One region of the Thioalbus denitrificans genome, then DNA from elsewhere that is predicted to be linked to it. Evidence: predicted binding sites of a transcription regulator. Region 1 holds the regulator's gene; the other holds the start of a gene.

Region 1 (7,043 bases):
GGGACAGGGCGTTCACCGTCTTCAGCGACATGACCGGACCTTCGAAGGTGGACATGGCGTAGAAGGCGAGCGAGATGATGAGGAAGCGCAGGATGTAGTCGGTGCGCAGCTTGTCCCAGGCACCCGAGAGGGTCATCATGCCGTTCACCGCACCACCCCAGGAGGGGATGATCATGGCCAGCGACACGGCGGCGCCGAGGGAGCCGGTCCAGTCAGGCAGGGCGGTGTACTGCAGGTGGTGCGGCCCGAGCCAGACGTAGCCGAACATCAGGGCCCAGAAGTGGACCACCGACAGGCGATAGGAGAACACCGGACGGTTGGCCTGCTTGGGCACGAAGTAGTACATGATGCCCAGGAAGCCGGCGGTCAGGTAGAAGCCCACCGCGTTGTGACCCCACCACCACTGGATCATGCCGTCCTGCACCCCGGAGAAGAGGGAGTAGGAGGTGAACAGGCCCACCGGGATGGCGAGGCTGTTGACCACGTGCAGGTAGGTGATCATCACCAGCATGCCCAGGTAGAACCAGTTGGACACGTAGATGTGCGAGGTCTTCCGCACCGCCAGGGTCATGACGAAGTTGGCCAGGAAGGACAGCCACACCACGGCGATGAGGATGTCGATGGGCCACTCGAGCTCGGCGTACTCCTTGCCCTGGGTCAGGCCCAGCGGCAGGGTGACCACCGCCAGCACGATGATGGTGTTCCAGCCCCAGAAGGTGAACCAGGCCATCTTGTCGCTCCACACGCGTACGCCGCAGGTGCGCTGCACGCTGTAGAAACCGGTGGCCATCAGAACGCAGCCGCCAAAGGCAAAAATCACGGCGTTGGTGTGCAGCGGACGCAGACGCCCGAAGCTCAACCAGGGATTGTCCAGGTTGAGCACCGGCCAGGCCAGCTCCGATGCGATATAGACGCCCACCAGGGCGCCCACCACCAGGTACACCACCGCCATGACGGTGAACCATCGTACAACGTCAAAGTTGTACTTTTGCTCCACTGTCGCTTCCACCACGGTTGTTCTCCTCGTTTCTTAGAGTGTGTGCAAATTGCGCAGATTTCCTACGGGCTCCTGCTGCGGCCTGACCAGCCCTCCCCGACTCCGGCCGCGTGGGTATCGAAATTCCAGGGCGCACACACCCCCGCCCCTTCACCCACATTCTGTAATGATTTAGCACAGGCGCGAATTGTTTCCAGTCGGCCTGCCGAGGACGGTCGGCAACCGTCCATTTCGTGCACGGAAGTTGGCACTGGATGCCATATTAGCGGACAACGATACGTGAACATTGATCTTTGTCAATGTTTCGACTGATCGGTCGCAAGTTGTACCCGGGGGCGGGAAGGTGGGGTCGGAGGCGCCCCGGGGGCGCCTCCGCTGAATCAATACATCCTATTGTTTTATTTGATATTCCAGAATCAGTCGCGAACCTTTGCCAGCAACTGGAGAGCGGTCCGGTTGAGAATCCGCAACTGCTTGCCGCTGACCGAGAGCAGCCCCTCGGCCTGGAAGCGCTTGAACATCCGGCTCACCGTTTCCACCGCCAGGCCGAGGTAGCTGGCGATGTCCTGGCGCGACATGGCGAGACGGAAAGCCTCGGAGGGGAAGCCGCGCACTTCGAGGCGGCGGGAGACGTTGAGAACGAAGGCGGCCAGGCGCTCCTCGGCCGAGGGACGGGAGGAGACCAGCAGCAGACGGGACTGCTCTCCGATCTTCTCGCTCATGGCCTTGATCATCTGCTCGCGGAACTCCGCGAGGCGCACGCCGGAACGCTCGAGTTCGCGGAACTGCAGCTGGCAGACGCTGCTGTCCTCCAGCGCCTTCACGGTGTACTGATGGCGGTTGCCCTTCAGGGCGTCAAGCCCGATCAGCTCTCCGGGAAAGTGGAATGACGTGACCTGTTCCTCGCCCGTGTCCAGCAGCGTGTAGCTCTTGAAGGCGCCGGACTTGACCGCGTAGACGGCCTGAAGCTGCTGACCGTGGCGATAGAGGGTTTCACCCTTGGGAATGCGCGTGCGCCGGGAGAGGACGCCCGCCAGGGGTTCGGAGCGCTCGCCCTGGGGATCGATGACGGTGAGCAGACGCAGGAAGCCGAACAGCCCGCACTCTTCGCAGGCGACCTCGGTCTTGGTCCCGTGCTTCCCTGCAGGGGTTGGTGAACACTGTTCTGGCATGACGGGATCCGGGTTGCGGGTTGAAACCAGGCACTCAGCGCTCGCTCTGCGGCACCTCCGCACTGTCGATGCGCTGACTGCCGGAAAGGGCCGTGTCCCCGGCCAGCAGGGACAGACGGTCGATATCGTGGATGCGGATTCGGCGCCGCTCCACGCGCAGCAGGCCATCCTGCTGGAAGCGTGTGAACAGGCGGCTGACCGTCTCCACCGCCAGCCCGAGATAGTTCCCGATGTCGCTGCGGGACATGCTCAGGTTGTAGTCGGTGGCGGAGAAGCCGCGTTGGCGGAAGCGGATGGCCAGGGAGAGCAGGAATGCCGCCAGGCGCTCCTCGGCGCTCTTCTTGCCGAGCAGCAGCAGCAGCAGCTCGTCGTTGAGCAGCTCCCGGCTCATGACCCGCAGCATCTGCCGCTGCAGGCCCGGCACCCGGGCGCCCATGCGCTCGAAATCCTGGAAGGAGAATTCGCAGATGCTCGAGCTCTCCAGGGCCTTGGCCGAGCTCGGGTGGCGACCGAGGCTGATGGCGTCCAGCGCCACCAGCTCCCCCGGCAGGTAGAAGCCGGTCACCTGCTCGCGGCCGTCCTGCATGATGGTATAGGTCTTCAGCGATCCCGAGCGTACCGCGTAGATGGCATGGAACGGCGCGCCGCCGCGGAACAGCATTTCACCCCGCTTGAGCGAACGCCGGGCGGTGATCACCTCGTCCAGCAGGGCCAGCTCGTCCTCGCCGATACCCAGCGGCAGGCAGAGCTGGAACAGGGTGCAGTCCTGACAGGCGATACGCTTGTCAGCCACCGCCGCGCCGCCGGGGCCTGCCACACTGAGTTTCACATTGCCGGCCATCGATACCTCGAGGTCCTGAGCCGTGCCCATAAATCACCGTATTACCTTATTATGGTGCCGATTATTGATGTGGATCAATCATAGTCTTCATCCGACCGCGCCGGACCTCCCCAGCGGTGATCCGAATGCGGTTCACGCCCGCCGGCCTTGAGGGTATCCTATAAGGCTTGTGCAATCCGAATGCGTACCCGGCACCATGACCCAGCGCAACGCCCGCATCAACCGCGAGACCCTGGAAACCCAGGTCACCGTCAGCATCGACCTGGACGGCACGGGCACGGCCCGCATCGATACCGGCATCCCGTTCCTCGACCACATGCTCGATCAGGTGGCGCGGCACGGGCTCATCGATATCGAAATCGAGGCCCGCGGCGACCTGCACATCGATGCCCACCACACGGTGGAGGATATCGGCATCACCCTCGGCCAGGCCTTGGCCCAGGCCCTGGGCGACAAGCGCGGCATCCGCCGCTACGGACATGCCTATGTGCCCCTGGACGAGGCGCTCTCGCGGGTGGTGGTGGACTTCTCCGGCCGTCCCGGCCTGGAGTACCACGTGGAGTACCCGCGCGCGCGCATCGGCGATTTCGACGTGGACCTGTTCCGGGAGTTCTTCCAGGGGCTGGTCAACCACGCCCGCATCACCCTGCACCTCGATGCCCTGCGCGGCAGCAACGCCCACCATGTGGCGGAGACCCTGTTCAAGGCCCTCGGCCGGGCGCTGCGCATGGCCGCGGAACCCGATCCCCGGGCCCAGGGCATCCCCTCCACCAAGGGCGTTCTCTGAACCCTTCTTCCGACCACAGCCACGGTACAGTACGGCATGAGCAGCGTCGCGGTAATCGATTACGGCATGGGCAACCTGCGCTCGGTATCCAAGGCCCTGGAGCACATGGCCCCGGCGGGAACCCGCGTGCGGGTCACGGACGTGGAGCAGGAGATTCTCTCCGCCGATCGCGTGGTCTTCCCCGGGGTGGGCGCCGCCCGCGACTGCATGGAGGAGATCCGGTCCCGCGGCCTGGAGGATGTGGTCCGCGAGGCGGCCGCCGGCAAGCCCTTCCTCGGCATCTGCATGGGCATGCAGGTGCTCCTTGAACACAGCGAGGAGAACGGCGGCACGCCCTGCCTCGGCGTTCTGCCCGGCGCGGTCCGGTACTTCGGTGAGCGGCTCTCCGATCCCCGCAGCGGGGAGCGGCTGAAGATCCCCCACATGGGCTGGAACCAGGTGCGGCAGACCCGGCCGCACCCGCTGTGGAACGGAATCGCCCAGGACACGCGCTTCTACTTCGTGCACAGCTACTACGTGGATCCCGCCGACGCGGCGCTCAGCGCGGCCAGCACCGAGTACGGGCTGCGCTTCACCGCGGCGGTGGCCCGGGACAACCTCTTCGCCGTCCAGTTCCACCCGGAGAAGAGCCAGCAGGCAGGACTGCAACTGCTGGCGAACTTCCTGGCCTGGGACGGGACGGACTGAGCCGCGCCGGCAACCGGCCGCCGGAGCGACGGACAACAGGCCGGACAGACAACCCGAGACCCGAACGAGGATGGACGTTCCATGCTGGTAATTCCCGCCATCGACCTGAAGGAAGGCAAATGCGTGCGCCTGCGCCAGGGGCGCATGGAGGACGAGACCATATTCTCCGCGGATCCCGTCGCCGTCGCCGGCCGCTGGGTGGAGGCCGGCGCCCGGCGCCTGCACATCGTCGACCTCGACGGCGCCTTCGCCGGACGCCCGGTCAACGCCGAGATCATCCACCGCATTGCCGAAGCCTTTCCCGAGCTGCCCATCCAGGTGGGCGGCGGCATCCGCGACGAGGACACCATCCAGACCTACCTGGATGCCGGCGTGAGCTATGCCATCATCGGCACCAAGGCCATCAACGCCCCCCACTTCATCTCCGACATCTGCCTCGAGTTCCCGGGCCACATCATCGTCGGCCTCGACGCCAAGGAGGGGAAGGTGGCCATCGACGGCTGGTCGAAGCTCTCGCGCCACGATGTCATCGACCTGGCCCAGCGGTTCGAGAAGGACGGCGTGGAGGCCATCGTCTACACCGACATCGGCCGCGACGGCATGCTGAGCGGCGTCAACGTGGAGGCGACCGTCAAGCTGGCGCAGTCGGTCAACATCCCCGTCATCGCCTCCGGCGGCATCAGCAGCCTGGAGGACATCCGCGCCCTGTGCGAGACCGGCGAGCCCGGCATCATCGGCGCCATCACCGGCCGGGCCCTCTACGAGGGCACCCTCGACCTCGGCGAGGCCCAGCGCCTGGCCGACGAGCTCGGCCCCGCCGCACCCCCGGCGGCCTGACGTCATGGGACTCGCCAAGCGCATCATCCCGTGCCTGGACGTGGACAACGGCCGGGTCGTCAAGGGCGTGAAGTTCGTCGATATCCGCGACGCCGGCGACCCGGTGGAGATCGCCCGCCGCTACGACACGGAAGGGGCCGACGAGCTCACCTTCCTGGACATCACCGCCAGCTCCGATGACCGCGAGACCATGGTGCACGTGGTGGAGCAGGTGGCGAGCCAGGTCTTCATCCCCCTCACCGTGGGCGGCGGTATCCGCACCGTGGCCGACATCCGGCGCATGCTCAACGCCGGCGCCGACAAGGTGGCCATCAACACCGCCGCGGTCTTCAACCCCGGGTTCGTGGGCGAGGCCGCCGCGCGCTTCGGCTCCCAGTGCATCGTGGTGGCCATCGACGCCAAGCAGGTCAGCGGCGCGGACGAGCCGCCGCGCTGGGAGATCTTCACCCACGGCGGCCGCAAGCCCACCGGCATCGACGCGGTGGAGTGGGCGCGGCGCATGGTGGCCCTGGGGGCGGGGGAAATCCTGCTCACCAGCATGGACCGCGACGGCACCCGCAGCGGCTTCGACCTGGCGCTCACCCGGGCCATCTGCGAAGCGGTGAGCGTGCCGGTCATCGCCTCCGGCGGCGTGGGCAACCTGGATCACCTGGCCGAGGGCGTGCTGGAGGGCAAGGCCGACGCCGTGCTCGCCGCCAGCATCTTCCACTTCGCCGAGCACACCATCGAAGAGGCCAAGCGCCGCATGGCCGAGCGCGGCATCGAAGTCCGGCTGTAAGTGAGCAAGTGATCAGTTGCCAGTTTCCGGTAGCCAGTAGAGGGCTTCGGCCACACAATCACTGGTCACTGGCAACTGCCCTATGGCCTCTGCAACGCCGCCTCCACCTGCTCGCGGGTGGCGCGATCGGCGAGCAGCTCAATGAGGGCGAGGGCGAAGTCCATGGCGGTGCCGGGCCCCCGGGAGGTGACCACCTTCCCGTCCACCACCACTGCGGCCGCCTCGAGCGCCACGTCGGGCAGGTCGAGCCGCTCCAGCACCCCGGGGAAGGCGGTGGCGCGGCGGCCGGACAGCAGCCCCGCGCTGGCCAGCACCTTGGGCGCGGCGCAGATGGCGGCGGTATAGCGTCCGCTCTCGGCCATCCGTCCCACCAGCTCCCGCACCCGCGGATCGCGGTCCAGGTGATCCGCACCCGGCAGCCCGCCGGGCAGGACCAGCATGTCGAATTCCCGCTCCAGCACCGTGTCCAGTTCCGCGTCGGGCACCACCACCGTGCCCCGGCTCGCCGTGACCGGCCCGGGCGCGAGCCCCGCCGTGACCACCTCGATGGCGGCCCGGCGCAACAGGTCCACCACCGTGACCGCCTCGATCTCCTCGAAGCCCGGCGCCAGGGGAATCAGAACGCTTGGCATGTTGAGAACCTCCTCTCGTCCATGGTCGACAGCAATCATTGACTGACCGGCGCGGACCGCGACAATCGCTCAGTCGGCGGGCCGACCGGCGGCAACCCACGGCAGTTCGGGCGGACCAGGTCGCGTGGAGGGCTCCAGGATCTCCGTCACCGGCACCAGCTCCACCCCCCGCGCGCGCAGCTGCGGCAGCACCCGCTCCAGGTAGGCCAGCGTGACCGGGTGCGGGTGGCCGATACCCACCGCGCTGCCCTGCTGCCGGGCCCGGGCGATCAGGCGCTCGAACTCCGCCGCCACGGCCGCCGGCTCCGGGTC
Region 2 (7,043 bases), 360 kb from region 1:
CGCCGCATCCGGAGCAGGGCGCCGCCCCGACCTCGGGCAGGGCCACCCCGCCCGCACGCAGGCGGAAGCGCAGCACCCGCTCCCCGCACTGCTCGCCGCAGACCCGGCACTCCACTCCCCGCCGGGCGATGCAATCGGCGCCGATGCTCACCACGGCGTGCCAGGGCCGGGCGGGGCGGGAACCGGTTGCCGGCGCGCGGCGCAGGGCGCCGCTGTGACAGGCCTCCAGGCAGGCGGCGCAGAAGGTGCACTCGCCGTGCCGGAAGTCCAGTTCGGGGAAGCCGCCGCTGCCGCTGACGAGGATCCGTGACTCGCAGCGGCTGATGCAGTGGCCACAGCGGTCGCAGAGGTGGGTGAACTCGGACTCGGGACGAGACCAGGGTGGGCGCCGGGGGTGATTCCGTGACCGGAAATCCCCCCGCAGGAACTGCCTTCTGTGCAGCTGAACACCCATCTACCGGCCCTCTCCCCAGAGTGGTAAACAGTGACCGCGTCGTCCTGGTAAGGTGGATGTTCCTATCGCATTCAGCTAACCCATTGACTTACATCAAGCCGGCCCGCCAATACCTACTTTTTGTATGCGTTCTTGATCTGGATCAACGTTGTATCTGTGGTGATATACTCATATGTCAACACGATTCGCGGTGACCGGATGTTTGCACTCGGGCCACCCGCAAGGCGTCACCAGCGAGCACCATCGCCGACCATGAGCATCACCTCCAAAGCCGCCTGGCGCGGCGAGGCCGACTGCCTGAACTGCAGCCTACGCACCTCGGTGCTCTTCGCCGGGCTGGAGGAGAAGGATTTCGACCAGATTCATCGGCCCATCGAAGAGTTCAACCTGGCCCCGCACCAGGTGCTCTACCGTGCCGGCGATCCGGGCGACGCGGTCTACACCATCCGCAGCGGTCTGCTGAAGCTGGTGCAGTACCTGCCCGACGGCGGCCAGCGCATCGTGCGACTGGTGCACAGCACCGACGTGGCGGGACTCGAGGCCCTGCTGGGCCAGCCCTACCAGCACGACGCGGTAGTGCTGCAGCCGGCCTCCGTCTGCCGCCTGCCCATCGACGTGGTGAAGCGCCTGGATCGGGACAACCCGGGGCTGCACCAGGAGCTGATGCGCCGCTGGCAGCGGGCCCTGAGCGAGGCCGACGCCTGGCTCACCCAGCTCTCCACCGGCACGGCGCGCCAGCGCGTGGCCCGGCTCCTGCTGCGGCTGGTGGAACGCAACGGCGAGCCCGCCTGCGAACTGTTCAGCCGCGAGGATGTGGGCGCCATGCTCGGCATCACCACCGAAACCGCCAGCCGCATGGTGGCGGAGTTCAAGCGCAAGAATGTCATCGCCGAGATCGCACCGGGCCGTTTCCGCTGCGATATCAAGTCCCTGCGGACCATCGCCGCCGATTGACGATCTTCAATGCGGCGCCCGTCCGGGCGCCGCTAGTATCCCCCCCAGCTCACTGATCCACTGCCCTGAATCCACGGGGTGGAACTTCGGCCTGGTGCGCGGTTTCCCGCGCCTGAGGGCAGGGAGTACATCCAATCCACTCCATCGCGATGGCCGACGCACCATCGGGATTCTCCCGTGGGTGGAGTCCACCCGGCGCTCCACCCCGGTGACATAGTCACTGCACCCGGGTGCCGGAAACGCCATTGTGTCGCGCTTCCAGGCGCGCCCGACGCAACCGTGACGGGCGGTCGGACCCGTCAAATCACCCGAGGAACGGACATGAACACCGACTCGAGACTGATGCACTTCCCCATCCCCTTCTTCGCGGTGGTGATGGGACTCTCAGGCTTCACCATCGCCCTGCTGAAAAGCGAGGCCATGCAGCTGCTGCCGCTCCATGCCGGCAACCTGATGGCCGCGGTGACCGGCGGGGTGTTCCTGCTCATCGCGCTGGTCTACCTGGCCAAGCTCCTCCGCCATCCCGGCGCCGTGCGCCAGGAGCTGCACCACCCGGTCAAGCTGAGCTTCTTCCCCACCGTTTCCATCAGCCTGGTGCTGCTCAGCATCTGCACCCTGCACAGTCAGCCGGCACTGGCCGAGGCGCTGTGGATCACCGGCAGCGTGGCGCACCTGCTGTTCACGCTCTACGTCCTGGGGGCCTGGATCAACCACGAGCACTTCCAGATCCAGCACATGAACCCGGCCTGGTTCATTCCCGTAGTGGGCAACATCCTGGTGCCCATCGCCGGTGTTCCGCTGGGCTATACGGAGAGCTCGTGGTTCTTCTTCAGCATCGGACTGGTGTTCTGGGTGGTGCTGCTGGTCATCGTCCTCTACCGGGTCATCTTCCATAACCCGCTGCCCGCGAAGCTGGTGCCCACCTTCTTCATCCTCATCGCCCCGCCGGCGGTGGGCTTCCTCGCCTACCTCAAGCTCGGCGGCGGGCTGGACGCCTTCGCCCGGGTGCTCTACTACACGGCGCTGTTCCTGACCCTGCTGCTGTTCACCCAGTACCGGAAGTTCACCCGGCTGCAGTTCTTCCTCTCCTGGTGGGCCTACTCCTTCCCGCTGGCGGCCATCACCGTGGCCACCCTGGCGATGTTCGAGCAGACCGGCGACGGCCGCTTCCAGGCCCTCGGACTCGGACTGCTGGCGCTGCTCGCCGCGGTCATCGTGCTGCTGCTGGTGCGCACCGCCATCGCCATGGGGCGCGGGGAGATCTGCGTCGAGGAGTAAATCCGGGAATCGACTTTCATCGCTCGACATCTGCTTACACCGGAGAACACCACATGAAACAGAGCCTGTTCCAGGAGAAGTACCCCATCTTCACCCTCGAGGTGAGCAAGGAGGAGACCCGCTTCCGGTCGGTGGACGAAATCATCGCCTTCTTCAAGGAGCGCATCGACGCCCACGACGTGGCCCGCTTCATCGCCATCTTCGATCACTACAGCCACACGAAAGCGCTGGAAGCGGGGCAGATCAGCGCCGACATCCTCGACGCCAGGAACATCGTGTTCTGCTTCGGCATCGCCCTGCCGAACCCGGCGGTCATGGCGGTGCGTCCGCGCTCCATCGGCGTCACCGAACTCAGCGACCGCTTCGTCATCAACTTCATGGAGGCCCCCATGCCCGTGGCCAACAACTCCATGGAGAGCTGGGCCAAGGCCGTCAAGAACCTCTGACAGCAGCGGGGTTGCGGGTGCCGGAGTACGGGCCCGCCGCCTCTTCCACGGAGACCGAATCCGATGAAATTCGCCATCACCAGCCAGAACTTCCGTACCGTGACCGGTCACGCCGGCAAGAGCCGCCGGTTCCTGGTCTACAGCGCCGAGCCCGGCCAGGAGCCCCTGGAGGTCGAGCGCCTGGATCTGCCGCGTGAGCTCGCCTTCCACGAGTTCCGCGGCGCGGGTGTCCACCCGGTGGACGGGGTCGATGTCCTCATCACCGGCGGCGCCGGCGCCGGGTTCGTCCACCGCCTGGCCGCACGGGGAATCCGGGTGGCCGTCACCGGCGAGACCGATCCCCTGGCCGCCATCCGCCGCTTCTTCGACGGGACACTGCCGCCGCCCCTTCCCCACGACCACCACCATTGAGCCGCCAGGCCCGCCGGGACACGCCACTGCGTGTCCCGGCATGGCCGCGAGACATGCGGCAGACTCCGGCCCGGCGCCCCGCTGGCCGCCCATGCACAACCCGCGACCAGGGCGGCAGTCCGCGACGGCCGCCTCCGGCACCTGCTCTTCAGCCCCATCGCCGAGCCGCCGCCTGCGCCCGGGCAACGACTTCCCCGTTCCATCCCGCCCCGGTGGGTCCGTATCCGCTCCCCGGTCGGGGGCAGGAGAGCGATCCCGCGCCCGCATTGTCAGGGCAACTATAATCCAGCCACCGACCCACCCGCCTAACCCGTTGATGTGGCTGTTAATTGATAACCATCAATCCAAATTCTGCGGAATATCAATGCTTGCGGCTTCAACATTTCCCTAAGCTCCACCGTGCACAAGTGCACCGTTCCGGATACGGCGACCCGGGCCATGGCCCGATGCGCGGGAAAGCGGTGCCGCACCAGCGGAAGCGAACAGACTGATACTCGACTCTACTCGTGCGGGGCCGCTGGACCGGCACCAGGACTGGCCCGCCAGCCACCCGGGATCATCCACCTGCAACCGGGAGTCAAGCGATGATTGACCAAAGCGTGATCGAGCTGTCGCGGATCCAGTTTGCCGCCACAGCCATGTATCACTTCCTGTTCGTGCCCCTGACGCTCGGCCTGTCCTTCCTGCTGGCCATCATGGAGTCGGTGTATGTCATGACCGGCAAGGAAGTCTACCGGGACATGACCAAGTTCTGGGGCAAGCTGTTCGGCATCAACTTCGCCCTCGGCGTCACCACGGGCATCACCATGGAGTTCCAGTTCGGGACCAACTGGGCCTACTATTCCCACTACGTGGGCGATATTTTCGGCGCCCCGCTGGCCATCGAGGGCCTGATGGCCTTCTTCCTCGAGTCCACCTTCATCGGCCTGTTCTTCTTCGGCTGGGACCGCCTTTCCAAGCAGAAGCACCTGCTGGTCACCTGGCTGACCGCCATCGGCTCCAACCTCTCGGCACTCTGGATCCTGGTCGCCAACGGCTGGATGCAGAACCCGGTGGGCTCCGAGTTCAGCTACGAGACCATGCGCATGGAGATGGTCAGCTTCGCCGAAGTGCTGCTCAACCCGGTGGCCCAGGTGAAGTTCGTCCACACCGTCTCGGCCGGCTACGTCACCGGCGCGCTGTTCGTGCTCGGCATCAGTGCCTACTACCTGCTCAAGGGCCGCGATCTCGGCTTCGCCCGCCGCTCCTTCGCCATCGCCGCCGGCTTCGGCCTCGCCTCCGCCCTGTCGGTCATCGTCCTCGGTGACGAGAGCGGCTACGAGCTCGGCGACGTGCAGAAGGTGAAGCTCGCCGCCATCGAGGCGGAGTGGGAGACCCAGGAGCCGCCGGCCGCCTTCACCCTGTTCGGCTTCCCGGACGAGGAGACCCAGACCACCGCCATGGCGATCAAGATCCCGGCCCTGCTCGGGCTCATCGCCACCCGCTCCACCAGCGAGGAGATCGCCGGCCTCAACGAGCTGCGGGCGCAGCACCTCGAGCGCATCCGCAACGGCATCGTGGCCTACGGCCTGCTGCAGAAGCTGCGCTCGGGCGACACCTCCGAGGAGACCAAGTCCCTGTTCGAGGCGGTCAAGGTCGATCTCGGCTACGGGCTGCTGCTCAAGCCCTATACCGAGAAGGTGACCGACGCCACCGAGGAGCAGATCCAGATGGCGGCCGACGACAGCATCCCGAAGGTGTGGCCGCTGTTCTGGGCCTTCCGCATCATGGTCGCCTTCGGCTTCATCATGCTGTTCATTTTCGCCGCGGCCTTCTACCTCACCATCCGGCGCACGGCGGAGCAGAAGCGCTGGCTGCTCAGGCTCGCGCTGTTCAGCATCCCGCTGCCGTGGCTGAGCTGTGAGCTGGGCTGGTTCGTGGCCGAGTACGGCCGCCAGCCCTGGACCATCGGCGAGGTGCTGCCCACCCCCGTGAGCACCTCGGTGCTCTCCGCCGGCGACCTCTACTTCAGCCTGGCCGGCTTCATCGGCTTCTACACCCTGCTGCTGGTGTTCGAGATGTACCTGATGTTCAAGTTCGCCCGCCTGGGTCCGAGCTCGCTGCATCTGGGCCGCTACCACTTCGAGCAGGCTGCGGGCGGCGCCCCGGCGCTGGCCACCCAGCCGCTGCAGCAGCGCGCCAACGACTGAGGGAGATTCCACCATGATTCTCGACTATGAAACCCTGAAGCTCATCTGGTGGCTGTTCGTGGGCGTGCTGCTCATCGGCTTCGCCATCACCGACGGCTTCGACATGGGCGCCGGCGCGCTCCTGCCCTTCCTGGGCAAGAACGACGAGGAGCGGCGGGTCATCATCAACTCCATCGGCCCCCACTGGGACGGCAACCAGGTGTGGTTCATCACCGCGGGCGGCGCCATTTTCGCCGCCTGGCCAGCCGTCTACGCGGCCGCCTTCTCGGGGCTGTATGTCGCCCTGCTGCTGGTGCTGTTCGCCCTGTTCTTCCGACCGGTGGGCTTCGACTACCGCAGCAAGCTGCCCAACAAGAACTGGCGCAGCTGGTGGGACTGGGGCCTGTTCGCCGGCGGCGCGATTCCGGCCACCGTGTTCGGCGTGGCCTTCGGCAACCTGCTGCTGGGCCTGCCCTTCCACTACGACCAGAACCTCCTGCCCTACTATGACGGGGGCTTCTTCGGCCTGCTCAACCCCTTCTCGCTGCTCGCGGGCGTGGTCAGCCTCTCCATGCTGGTGATGCACGGGGCCATGTACCTGATGCTGCGCACCGAGGGGGTGATCTACGAGCGCGCCAGGGGCGCCGCCCAGCTGTTCGGAGTGGCGCTGATCGTCACCTTCGCCCTGGCCGGCATCTGGCTGGTGCTCGGCATCGACGGCTACCGCATCGTGTCGATGCCCGCCACCGATGCCCTGCCCAACCCGCTGGCGAAGGAGGTGGTGCAGGAGGCCGGCGCCTGGCTGGCCAACTACGCGGCCTACCCGTGGATGCTGGCCGCCCCCGCACTCGGCCTCGGCGGCGCGGCCCTGGCGGTCCTCACCGCCCGCGGCAATCGTCCGGGCTGGGGCTTCCTGTTCAGCTCCCTGGCCCTGGCGGGGGTCATCCTCACGGCGGGCTTCTCCATGTTCCCGTTCGTCATGCCCTCGTCGGTGGATCCCAACCACAGCCTGACGTTGTGGGACGCCCCCTCCAGCCACCTGACCCTGACGGTGATGTTCTGGGCCACGATGATCTTCCTGCCCATCGTGCTCGCCTACACCGTGTGGTGCTACCGGCAGCTGTGGGGCAAGTTCACGGTGCAGTTCGTGCGCGACAACGACCACGCCGCCTACTGATAGGGAGGAACAGACTATGTGGTACTTCACCTGGATACTGGGCGTGCTGCTCGCCAGCGCCTTCGGCATCATCAACGTGATGTGGCTGGAGTCGGAGTGCGACCTCGACGCCGACAAGCCCTGCTGAGCAACCGGCTCCCGGCCGCATGATTCCA

What was found. Region 1 encodes FNR, which switches genes on or off when oxygen is low (the NO sensors DNR and NnrR bind a similar motif). Its sites were predicted from a motif close to TTGATNTANATCAA; they were not measured.
Region 2: the regulator FNR is predicted to act here: its motif matches at 3,873-3,886, upstream of DFQ59_RS01035 (cytochrome ubiquinol oxidase subunit I).

What each region holds. Positions count from the first base shown of each region.
Region 1 covers NZ_QPJY01000001.1:584,509-591,551, reverse strand. The annotation lists gene ccoN (cytochrome-c oxidase, cbb3-type subunit I) at 1-1,009, opposite strand, end outside; gene DFQ59_RS02800 (helix-turn-helix domain-containing protein) at 1,414-2,169, opposite strand; gene fnr (fumarate/nitrate reduction transcriptional regulator Fnr) at 2,204-2,962, opposite strand; gene hisB (imidazoleglycerol-phosphate dehydratase HisB) at 3,207-3,797, shown strand; gene hisH (imidazole glycerol phosphate synthase subunit HisH) at 3,834-4,484, shown strand; gene hisA (1-(5-phosphoribosyl)-5-[(5-phosphoribosylamino)methylideneamino]imidazole-4-carboxamide isomerase) at 4,566-5,321, shown strand; gene hisF (imidazole glycerol phosphate synthase subunit HisF) at 5,326-6,099, shown strand; gene DFQ59_RS02770 (DJ-1 family glyoxalase III) at 6,180-6,731, opposite strand; gene DFQ59_RS02765 (divergent polysaccharide deacetylase family protein) at 6,801-7,043, opposite strand, start outside.
Region 2 covers NZ_QPJY01000001.1:227,488-234,530, reverse strand. The annotation lists gene napF (ferredoxin-type protein NapF) at 1-454, opposite strand, end outside; gene DFQ59_RS01055 (Crp/Fnr family transcriptional regulator) at 707-1,408, shown strand; gene DFQ59_RS01050 (SLAC1 anion channel family protein) at 1,730-2,686, shown strand; gene DFQ59_RS01045 (DUF6858 family protein) at 2,740-3,132, shown strand; gene DFQ59_RS01040 (NifB/NifX family molybdenum-iron cluster-binding protein) at 3,196-3,543, shown strand; gene DFQ59_RS01035 (cytochrome ubiquinol oxidase subunit I) at 4,128-5,732, shown strand; gene cydB (cytochrome d ubiquinol oxidase subunit II) at 5,746-6,888, shown strand; gene cydX (cytochrome bd-I oxidase subunit CydX) at 6,905-7,015, shown strand; gene DFQ59_RS01020 (cyd operon YbgE family protein) at 7,035-7,043, shown strand, end outside.